Regions from separate parts of the Thiocystis violascens DSM 198 genome, predicted to be linked through region 1. Evidence: predicted binding sites of a transcription regulator. Region 1 holds the regulator's gene; each other region holds the start of a gene.
The links. Region 1 encodes sigma-54, which starts transcription at its own class of promoters, with help from an activator protein. Its sites were predicted from a motif close to TGGCANGNTNCNTGCTT; they were not measured.
Positions count from the first base shown of each region.

Region 2: urtA (urea ABC transporter substrate-binding protein) is a predicted target of sigma-54. The motif match lies at 1,603-1,619, and genes of this name have one in related genera.
Region 3: THIVI_RS16815 (TorF family putative porin) is a predicted target of sigma-54. The motif match lies at 1,345-1,361, and genes of this name have one in related genera.

Region 1 is NC_018012.1:2,437,197-2,440,475, reverse strand. Features, by position in the region: gene hpf (ribosome hibernation-promoting factor, HPF/YfiA family) at 172-495, opposite strand; gene THIVI_RS10805 (RNA polymerase factor sigma-54) at 526-2,010, opposite strand; gene lptB (LPS export ABC transporter ATP-binding protein) at 2,248-2,973, opposite strand; gene lptA (lipopolysaccharide transport periplasmic protein LptA) at 3,043-3,279, opposite strand, start outside.
Region 2 is NC_018012.1:2,272,298-2,275,576, reverse strand. Features, by position in the region: gene THIVI_RS22750 (FAD synthase family protein) at 1-652, opposite strand, end outside; gene THIVI_RS10095 (peptidylprolyl isomerase) at 749-1,237, opposite strand; gene urtA (urea ABC transporter substrate-binding protein) at 1,684-2,982, shown strand; gene urtB (urea ABC transporter permease subunit UrtB) at 3,144-3,279, shown strand, end outside.
Region 3 is NC_018012.1:3,790,846-3,794,124, forward strand. Features, by position in the region: gene THIVI_RS16805 (YifB family Mg chelatase-like AAA ATPase) at 1-802, opposite strand, end outside; gene ubiK (ubiquinone biosynthesis accessory factor UbiK) at 819-1,085, opposite strand; gene THIVI_RS16815 (TorF family putative porin) at 1,468-2,196, shown strand; gene glnK (P-II family nitrogen regulator) at 2,273-2,611, shown strand; gene THIVI_RS16825 (ammonium transporter) at 2,635-3,279, shown strand, end outside.

The DNA.
Region 1 (3,279 bases):
TGAATTCGGGTCTCCTGCGATCGACCTGTCGGCTGGATCTGAGCCTAATGGTGGTGATCGTCTCTCGTCGTCTCAATAAAAAACACCCCGAACGGTCAGTCAACGAGCCGCCCGAGGTGCCTGGTGCGTGCCTACGGAAGCAACGCGTTCGCCTTCAATGCTCGGCCGCGGCTATTCCTCCGCCTCGGCGATTTTCGCAACAGGACCGCGGTGGCTGCTTTTCTTTTCCTTGTGGCGCAGCACCTGGCGATCAAGCTTGTCGATCAGGGCATCGATCGCCGCGTACATATCTTCGTGGGTAGAGTCGGCAAACACATTACCCCCATTGACATTGAGTGTCGCCTCCGCCTTTTGGGCGAGTTTTTCAACGCTGAGGACGACGTGGGCGTTGATGACGTGGTCAAAATGTCGCCCCAGGCGCTCGAATTTGTTCTCGACATAATCCCTGAGTGCATCGGTAATGTCGATGTGGTGACCCGTCAGGTTGATCTGCATCGTGTGACTCCTTAAGGTTCAAACGGCCTGTCAATCCAGGCGTTTGCGCTCGTTCGAGGGTGGGAGACCCATTGCCTCGCGGTATTTGGCGACTGTCCGGCGCGCGACCTTGATCCCCTGACCCTCAAGCTCCTTGGCGATTTTCTCGTCGCTCAGTGGCTTCCTGGCGGACTCCGCCGCGATCAGTTTGCGAATCAGGGCGCGGATGGCCGTGGACGAACACTCGCCGCCAGAAGCGGTATTGACGTGAGAGGAAAAAAAATATTTGAACTCGAAAGTGCCTCGCGGGGTGTGCATGTATTTCTGCGTGGTGACCCTGGAGACGGTGGATTCGTGCAATTCGAGCGCCTCGGCAATGTCGCGCAGAATCATCGGCCGCATCCCCTCGTCGCCCTGCTCGAAAAAATCCTGCTGCATTTCCACGATCTTGGAACCCACGCGCAGGACGGTATCGTTGCGGCTCGCCAGACTCTTGATGAACCAGCGTGCCTCCTGCAGATGGCTCTTCAGGGTCGTACCGTCGGCGCTCTGATCGGAGCGGCGGATCAAGCGCGCATAGTCCGCGTTCACTCTCAGTTTAGGCGTCGATTCGGGATTCAGCTCGACCAGCCAGCGGCCCTCCAGCTTGCGCACGAAGAGGTCCGGGACAACGTACTCCGAAGGCGCCGCCTCGATCAAGGATCCAGGCCGCGGATTGAGTCGGCGAATGAGTTCGATGGCGCTGACGATCTCCGGCTCCGGCGCATTGAGCAGGCGCGCCAGCGCGGCGATGTCTTTTCTCGGCAGATGCTCGAACCCGTCGCGGCAGATGGCAATGGCCAGGTCGCGGCAAGGCGTCTCCGAGGGCATCTGGCGCAATTGAAGCAGCAGACATTCCCGCGGATCCCGCGCGCCCACCCCGGGCGGATCGAGCGATTGGACGCGATGGAGCAGGGTCTGCACCTCATCGGCACCGATCTCCGGGTGGTCGATCGTGGTCAGCAGATCCTCGATGTGGGTGCGCAGATACCCGTCCGCGTCGATGGCGTCGATGATCGCCTGGGCGATCATGAAATCGCGCTCGTTGAGACGGCTGAGGTTCAGTTGCCAGGCGAGATGATCGTGCAGCGTTTGCGGACGGCTTTGGTGGGCGAAAGGGTCGTAGTCCGCGCCGTCATCGCCGCCTTGAGCGGCGGTGGGCAGATAGCTGTCGTAGACATCCTCCCATTGCGTATCGACCGGAAGCTCGTCGGGCATCTCGCTGGACTCGGACGGAACCTCCCGATCGATCCGCAGATCCTCCTCGGCGCGCGTGCGCGCGACCTCCTCGATCGGCTGGATCCGGCTGTCGCTCGCCTCGCTGGCACTGAATCGCTCGGCATCGTCGCCCTCCTCCAGCATGAGATTGGTATCGAGCGCCTCCTGTATCTCTTTCTGAAGTTCGAGCGTGGACAATTGCAGAAGCTTGATCGCCTGCTGCAACTGGGGCGTCATGGTGAGGTGTTGGCCGAGGCGAAGCTGGATGGATTGCTTCATGGAGCGCGAGTGCGTCTTGAGATGATCCCGTTCGAGTGCGAAAGCGTTAAGCGCGTCTTCGGCGATTCTAGCCCATTTCAATCTCCCGCGTTCGCCGTGTCCGGGCAGGGGGAGTGATGATGATTTTATCTTACACCCTTCCCGATCATGGCGGGGGCGTTAAATCGCAAACTTCCCCCGAGCGGCCGGGAGACCGACGCGGGTTGCGCGCGCGGCATGGCCGATGGCGTTTCAGGGCTACATGGAAAAATCGGCGCCCAGATAGACATCCCGTGCCTGCTGGTTGGCGAGCAGATCGGCCGGCACCCCGGCGGCGATCACCGTCCCGGCGCTGATGATGTAGCTGCGGTCGCAAATGTCGAGCGTCTCGCGCACATTGTGGTCGGTGATGAGCACCCCGATCCGACGGTCGCGCAGATGGGAGACGATGGCCTTGATGTCGCCGACCGCGATGGGATCGACCCCGGCGAAGGGTTCGTCCAGCAACATGACGATCGGGTCCACGGCCAAGGCGCGAGCAATCTCCAGACGCCTGCGCTCCCCGCCCGAGAGACTGAGCGCGAGCGAATCGCTCACATGCGCGATCCCCAGCTCTTCGAGCAGTCGCTCGCACTGTCGCTCGCGCTCGGGACGCTTGAGATCCCGGCGCGTCTCCAGGATCGCCAGGATGTTCTCGCGCGCGGTGAGTTTGCGAAACACCGAGGGCTCCTGAGCCAGATAGCTCAGTCCGGCGCGCGCGCGCGCATGCATCGGCAGCCGCGTGATATCGCGATCGTTCAGCAGGATGCGGCCCTGATCCGCGGCGATCAGACCGACGATGAGATAGAAGCAGGTGGTCTTCCCGGCCCCGTTGGGTCCGAGCAGCCCCACCACCTCGCCTGGATTCACGGCGACGCTGACGTCCTGCAACACCTGGCGACCGCGGTAACTCTTTTTCAGTCGTTCGGCATGCAGCGCGGTCAACTGGATCTCCTCCTACGTGGCTCGAAACCGACATTCGGGACGTTCGCTCCCGCCGGATGCGGCGTGAGCTTAGCGCGATTGCGGGGTGATGGTGATCTTGACCCGTTCCGAGCCGCCGGCGCGAAACCGCGCCCGCGCGCGGTCGTAGATGATCCGTTCGCTGGCGAGTCGATCCGCGCCCTGGATCAGCAGACCCTCGCCGATCAGGATCAATTCGTCCTTGTCGGCATCGTATTCCATCCGCCTGGCGAACGCCTGGACCTCGCCCTGGCGGTTGTCGAGTTGCTGTCGATACTTGGCCGGCGC
Region 2 (3,279 bases), 160 kb from region 1:
GCGTCCAGAATGGCCCCGAGGCGCTTTGGCGCCGCACCAGCGTGAAGTCGGAGAATTCCAGCACTCGGCCCTCGGCGATCGGCCGGCCGGTCGGCCACCAGCCGCCGATGACCTTGTGGCGCTGGGCGTCGAAGGTATAGCCGAGGATATCAAGCGTGACGCCGGTTTCGCGATGGACGAAGGCGCGGAAATTGCTGGCATTGAGCGGGATCCAGGCCGGTTGCCAGCCCAGAGTGGGCAGCAGGGCGAGGGTCCGCTCGAAGTCGGTGATGGGCACGATAACGTCGAGGTCTTTATCGTTGGCCAACAAGCGGCCCTCCCGCACCAGCCCAAGCAAGGTGCCAAAGGCGGCGAAGGCGTGGATGCCGGCGGCGCAGAGGGCGACGAGCAGGCGTTCGAGCAATGCCTGAGCCTGTGTGGCATCGAAGTGGCCGGGAACCGGCGGGGCCTGAGATGGCCAGGGCAGCGTGGCCGCCAATTGCAGCGCCGGACGGGTGGCGGTCAGGCACTGGGGAATCTGGTTCAGCGCATAGTGCGCCAATCCCAGACAGAGTCCGAGCTGAACCCGCTGCTGCGACGTGGGCACGGAATCGGGTGCGTCCTGATGCAGCGCGGCGCTGAAGTCAGCGGCCGCCTGTTCGGGATTGCGCATGAGGCGCGCCTGCGCGGTCTGCAACAGGGCGTGCAGCGCCTCCCGCGACTGATCCGGGTGTCTGTCCGCTGAGATATTTATGCGGGGCTTGCGGGTTTAATCGACGATCTCGGCCTGTTCGATGACGACATCCTCGACCGGTACGTCCTGGTGGCCATTGCGGGTGCCGGTGCTCACGCCCTTGATGGCCTCGACATGCTCCATCCCCTCGACCACGCGCCCGAAGACGCAGTAGCCCCAGCCGTCCTGACCGGGATAGTCCAGGAAACCGTTGTCGGCCACATTGATGAAAAACTGCGAGGTGGCTGAATGCGGATCCATGGTGCGCGCCATCGCGAGCGTTCCGGTCAGATTCTTGAGACCGTTCTTCGCCTCGTTCTCGACCGGCGCGCGGGTCGGCTTGGGGATGAAATCCGGGGTCATGCCGCCGCCCTGGACCATGAAGCCATCGATGACACGGTGGAAAATGGTGCCGTCATAATGACCGTCGCTGACATACTGCTCGAAGTTGGCACAGGTCTTGGGTGCCTTTTCGGCGTCCAGTTCGACGAGGATATCGCCATGGCTGGTGGTGAATTTAATCATGCGGCTACTCCGGATGTTGCTGGCGCGTGCCTGGGATGGGCACGCGTCTTGTAAGGGTATGGAATGGTTCCACGCATGGTACGGACTTTGCGGCATCCATAAAAGCCCTTCGACTCCGCTCAGGACAAAGCCCTTCGCCTCCGCCGTCACCTTACGGAACCCCTGCATTCTTAATGCGTGCGCCAGATCGGACGGCTTGCACTATGACGGTGCGTCCAGGCCGAATTGCGCATGATCGCTCGTTCCGCTTTGTGACCCTTCATTCCAAGCCATTGGTGCTGAAAAAGGTTGGCGTGAGTTCGATGTTCGGGCATTTATGGCCGCAGGCTGAGGAGGCTGTCGTAAAAATAACCAAATAAAATATTTGGCTTGATATCTGCTTGAAAGCGAATCGACCGTCACGCTGGCGGTTTTCTTCCATGATTCGCCACTATGGGGTTACATCGATGCGAAACAGCGGTTTGATCAGGCAATTCGTGCTCGGCTCCGGGCTGGCTCTGGGACTTGGGCTCGCCGTCCCCGGACAGGCCGCCGAGGACACCATCAAGATTGGTGTGCTGCACTCACTCTCGGGCACCATGGCCATCAGCGAAACGACCCTCAAGGACACCATCCTGATGCTGGTCGACGAGCAGAATAAGAAGGGCGGACTGCTCGGCAAAAAACTGGAGGCGGTCGTCGTCGATCCGGCCTCGAACTGGCCGCTGTTCGCCGAGAAGGCGCGCGAGCTGCTGGAGAAGGACAAGGTGGCCGCGGTCTTCGGTTGCTGGACCTCGGTATCGCGCAAATCCGTCCTGCCTGTCTTCGAGGAGCTGAACGGGCTGCTCTTCTATCCGGTCCAGTACGAGGGCGAGGAATCCTCCAAGAACGTCTTCTACACCGGTGCCGCGCCCAATCAGCAGGCGATCCCGGCGGTCGACTATCTGATGGATCTGGGCGTGAAGCGCTGGGTGCTGGCGGGTACCGACTACGTCTATCCTCGTACCACGAACAAGATCCTTGAGGCTTATCTCAAGCTGAAGGGCGTGGCCGACGCGGACATCCTGATCAACTACACCCCCTTCGGTCACTCCGACTGGCAGTCGATCGTCAGCGACATCAAGAAGTTCGGCTCGGCGGGCAAGAAGACCGCCGTGGTCTCCACCATCAATGGCGACGCCAACGTGCCCTTCTACAAGGAATTGGGCAACCAGGGTATCTCGGCCGAGAACATCCCGGTGGTGGCCTTCTCGGTCGGCGAGGAAGAGCTGTCGGGCATCGACACCAAGCCGCTGGTCGGCCATCTGGCGGCCTGGAACTATTTCATGAGCGTCGATACCCCCGAGAACGCCGCCTTCATCCAGACCTGGCATGACTTCATCAAGAACCCCAAGCGCGTCACCAACGACCCCATGGAGGCCCATTACATCGGCTTCAATCTCTGGGTGCAGGCGGTCGAGAAGGCGGGCACGACCGACACCGACAAGGTCGAGCAGGCGATCATCGGGCTTGAGACCCCCAATCTCACCGGCGGCATCGCCAAGATGCTCCCCAATCATCACATCACCAAACCGGTGCTGATCGGCGAGATCCAGGACGACGGCCAGTTCGCGGTGGTCTGGGAGACCGAGGGCACGGTGCCGGGCGACGCCTGGTCGGATTACCTGCCGGGCTCCAAGGATCTGGAGGCCGACTGGACCACGCCGATCAAATGCGGCAACTACAACACCCTGACCAAGACTTGTCTGGGGGCGTCCGCTCCGTAGATACAAGGGTACGCATCGCGCACCGACGACTGCCTGAGCGTTAAGCCGCTCATGGTTCGATGGCCTCACCACGAACGGCTTAACTTCATGGCAGTGACGCATCGCGTACCCTTTTCCCCACCGCGCGCGGCCACGCAGCGCTCTCGCCAGCGAGGAAATCCATGTCGTTTTCATCTCCAGGCACTCGCCACGGCGCTCCCATCATCGCAAGCCTGCTGCTTTGGCTGGCCTGCCTGATACCGGCGGGAGACACGGTGGCGGAAACGCTCGAAGAGACGCTGCCGCGTCTGGCCGACC
Region 3 (3,279 bases), 1.4 Mb from region 1:
GTTCGCGCCAGCGGCTCGGGTCGAAGCGATCCCGGTCGCTAACCGAGCGGATCGCCGCCGTCTCCAGCGCCTCGGCCTCGGTCATGGGCGGCAGCAGACCCGGCAGCCGGTTGGCCAGCATCGACTTGCCCGTGCCGGGCGGGCCGATCAACAGCAGGCTATGCCCCCCCGCGGCGGCAATCTCCAATGCTCGCTTGGCGTGCTCCTGGCCGCGCACCTCGGCCAGTTCGGGATAGGCGGGATCGTTGTCATGGCCGGAATCCTCGCCCGACACGAAGGCGGACAGCAGGCTGGTGCCATTCAGATGTTCGCAGACCTCCATCAGATGACCCGCCGGTCGCAGCGACAGACCGCTGACCAGCGCCGCCTCGGCGGCATTCTCGCGCGGCAGGATGAGTTCGCGGCCCGCGTCGCGCGCCGCGACCGCCGCTGGCAGCACCCCATTGACCGGCCGCAGCGCGCCGGACAGGGCCAGTTCGCCGATGAACTCATAGCGATCGAGCGCCTTGGCGGCCACCTGACCCGAGGCGCCCAGGATGCCGAGCGCGATCGGCAGATCGAAGCGACCGCCTTCCTTGGGCAAATCCGCGGGCGCCAGATTGATGGTGACGTGCCCGTCGGGAAAGCGGAAACGCCCGTTGAGCAGGGCGCCGCGCACCCGATCCTTGCTCTCTTTCACCGCCAGTTCCGGCAGACCGACCATCGAGAGCGAGGGCAGACCGCCGGACAGATGGACCTCGACCGTCACCGCCGGGGCATGGATGCCGACGCGGGCGCGGCTGTACAGGATGCAGAGCGCCAAGTCCCTGGCCGCGCGCTCAGTCCGCTTGCGGTCGGCCGACCGCGAGCGCCTGCTCCAGCGTCTTCACCTGCGTCTCCAGCGCGATCAGTTTTTCGCGTGTCCGCGCCAGGACCGCCGACTGCACGTCGAACTCCTCGCGCGTCACCAGATCCAGTCGGGACAGTCCCGATTCCAGGGAAGCCCGGAGGTTGCGATTGATGTCTTCCTGCAACACCTGGAGACCCTTCGGCATGGCCGAGGAGAGACGCTGGAACAGGTCGTCGAATTGTTTCGGATCCAACATTGGGAGTTACCTCTGCGCGGGGGTCGGTCGCGACCCATGACCAATCGAGCGTGGCCCGCCTATTGGAAGACAGGCGGCCGGGGGAGAATGCTGGCGAACATTATAGGGGCGGTGCGTTTGCGCGTCTGCGTCGAAAGCCGCTCTATTTTGGTGCGTTCGAGTGTCTTGTCGAAAAGCGTTGTTTTGTCTTGGTGCAATCTTTGTTGCGAATATGGCACGCAAGATCGAAAAACGTCTTGTTTTTACCGCAATCATGGAATGGCATGTACCGTGCATAAACTGGACACTACGTCATTGTGCGGCATTCCGGCCTTCTTCCAGGCGTCGGCCCGGTCCGCCCTATCTTCTAACAGATGCCTGGATCCTATTGAGGTACAACCCAATGAAACCAACACACATCGGTACCGCACTGGCCGTTGGAACCCTCGTCATGAGCGCGGGTGCTTTTCAGGCCGCCATGGCCGAGGATCCCCACTCGATCAGCGCCAACATCGGCGTGGTCAGCAACTACATATGGCGCGGACAGACCCAGACCGATAATCAGCCGGCGGTTCAGGGCGGGCTGGATTATGCGCACCAGAGCGGTTTTTATGCCGGTACCTGGCTGTCGAACGTGGACTTTGGCGAGGGTAACGAGACCAATTACGAACTCGACCTCTACACCGGCTTTGGTGGCTCGATCAACGACGACTTCAGCTACGATCTCAACCTCATCTATTACGCCTATCCGGACGGCCGCGACAGCGACTTTTCCGAGCTTGGTGCCAGCGCAACCTATAAATGGCTGACCGCGGGCATCGCCTATACGTTTTATGGTCAGGCCGACGATGCGCCTGGGGTGGCCAATACCGAGGCCAACTATATCCAGGGCGACCTCTACTATCACGCCGCGCTGGACTTCGATCTGCCCTACGAACTGGGGCTGAATCTGCACGGCGGTTACTACGATTTCCGCTACAACGACGGCGGCAACGATTACGGTCACTGGGGCGCCTCCATCAGCCGCGAGGCCGGCGATTTCGGTACCTTCAGCTTCAACTACGATCAAATCGGCCGCGACACCTACGACGAGGATCCGAAGTTGTGGATCGGCTGGAACAAAGAATTCTGATCTCGGCAACGTTCGCGACGTCAACCCCACGGCTCGGGGCGTGATCGCCCCGGTCTTCAACAGGAGCTAAAACGCCATGAAAATGGTTGCAGCCGTCATTAAACCCTTCAAGCTCGACGATGTCCGCGAGGCGCTGGGAGACATCGGCGTCTCCGGCATCACCGTCATCGAAGTCAAGGGCTTCGGACGCCAGAAAGGCCATACGGAACTCTATCGCGGTGCCGAATACGTCGTCGATTTCCTGCCGAAGATCAAGGTCGAGATCGCGGTCGACGACGACATGGTCGAGAAGGTGATCGAGGCGATCAGCAACGCCGCCCGCACCGGCAAGATCGGCGACGGCAAGATCTTCGTGTTCGAACTCAACCAGGTCATCCGCATCCGCACCGGCGAAACCGGGTCGGACGCATTGTGATCGCCGCCAAGGAGACCCTATCGATGTCTAAACTGGATCCCAAACGGCTTGCCACGCCGGCCCTGGCCGGCATCCTAACCCTGGCCCCAATGCTCGCGCTGGCTCAGGAAGAGGTTCCCGTCCTGAACAGCGGCGATACCGCCTGGATGCTGACCGCCACCGCGCTGGTGCTGTTCATGACCATTCCCGGCCTGGCCCTCTTCTACGGCGGCCTGGTGCGTTCCAAGAACGTGCTTTCGGTGCTGATGCAATGTTTTGCCATCACTGCGCTGATGACCGTGCTCTGGGTGATCTACGGTTACAGCCTGGCCTTCTCGACCGTCGGGATGGAACAGGGCGTGGTGAATTTCAACTCCTTCATCGGCGGCTTCGATAAGGTGTTGTTGGGCGGCGTGACCCGCGAGAGCCTGACGGCGGCGATCCCCGAAACGGTCTTCGCCACCTTCCAGATGACCTTTGCCATCATCACTCCGGCCCTGATCGTCGGTGCCTTTGCCGAACGCATGAAGTTCTCCGCCCTGCTGTGGTTCATGGGGATCTGGTTCACCATCGTCTATCTGCCGATCGCTCACATGGTGTGGAGCGGCGATGGCGGGCTGATGTGGGATTGGGGCGTGCTCGATTTCGCCGGCGGCACCGTGGTGCACATCAACGCCGGTGTCGCCGGT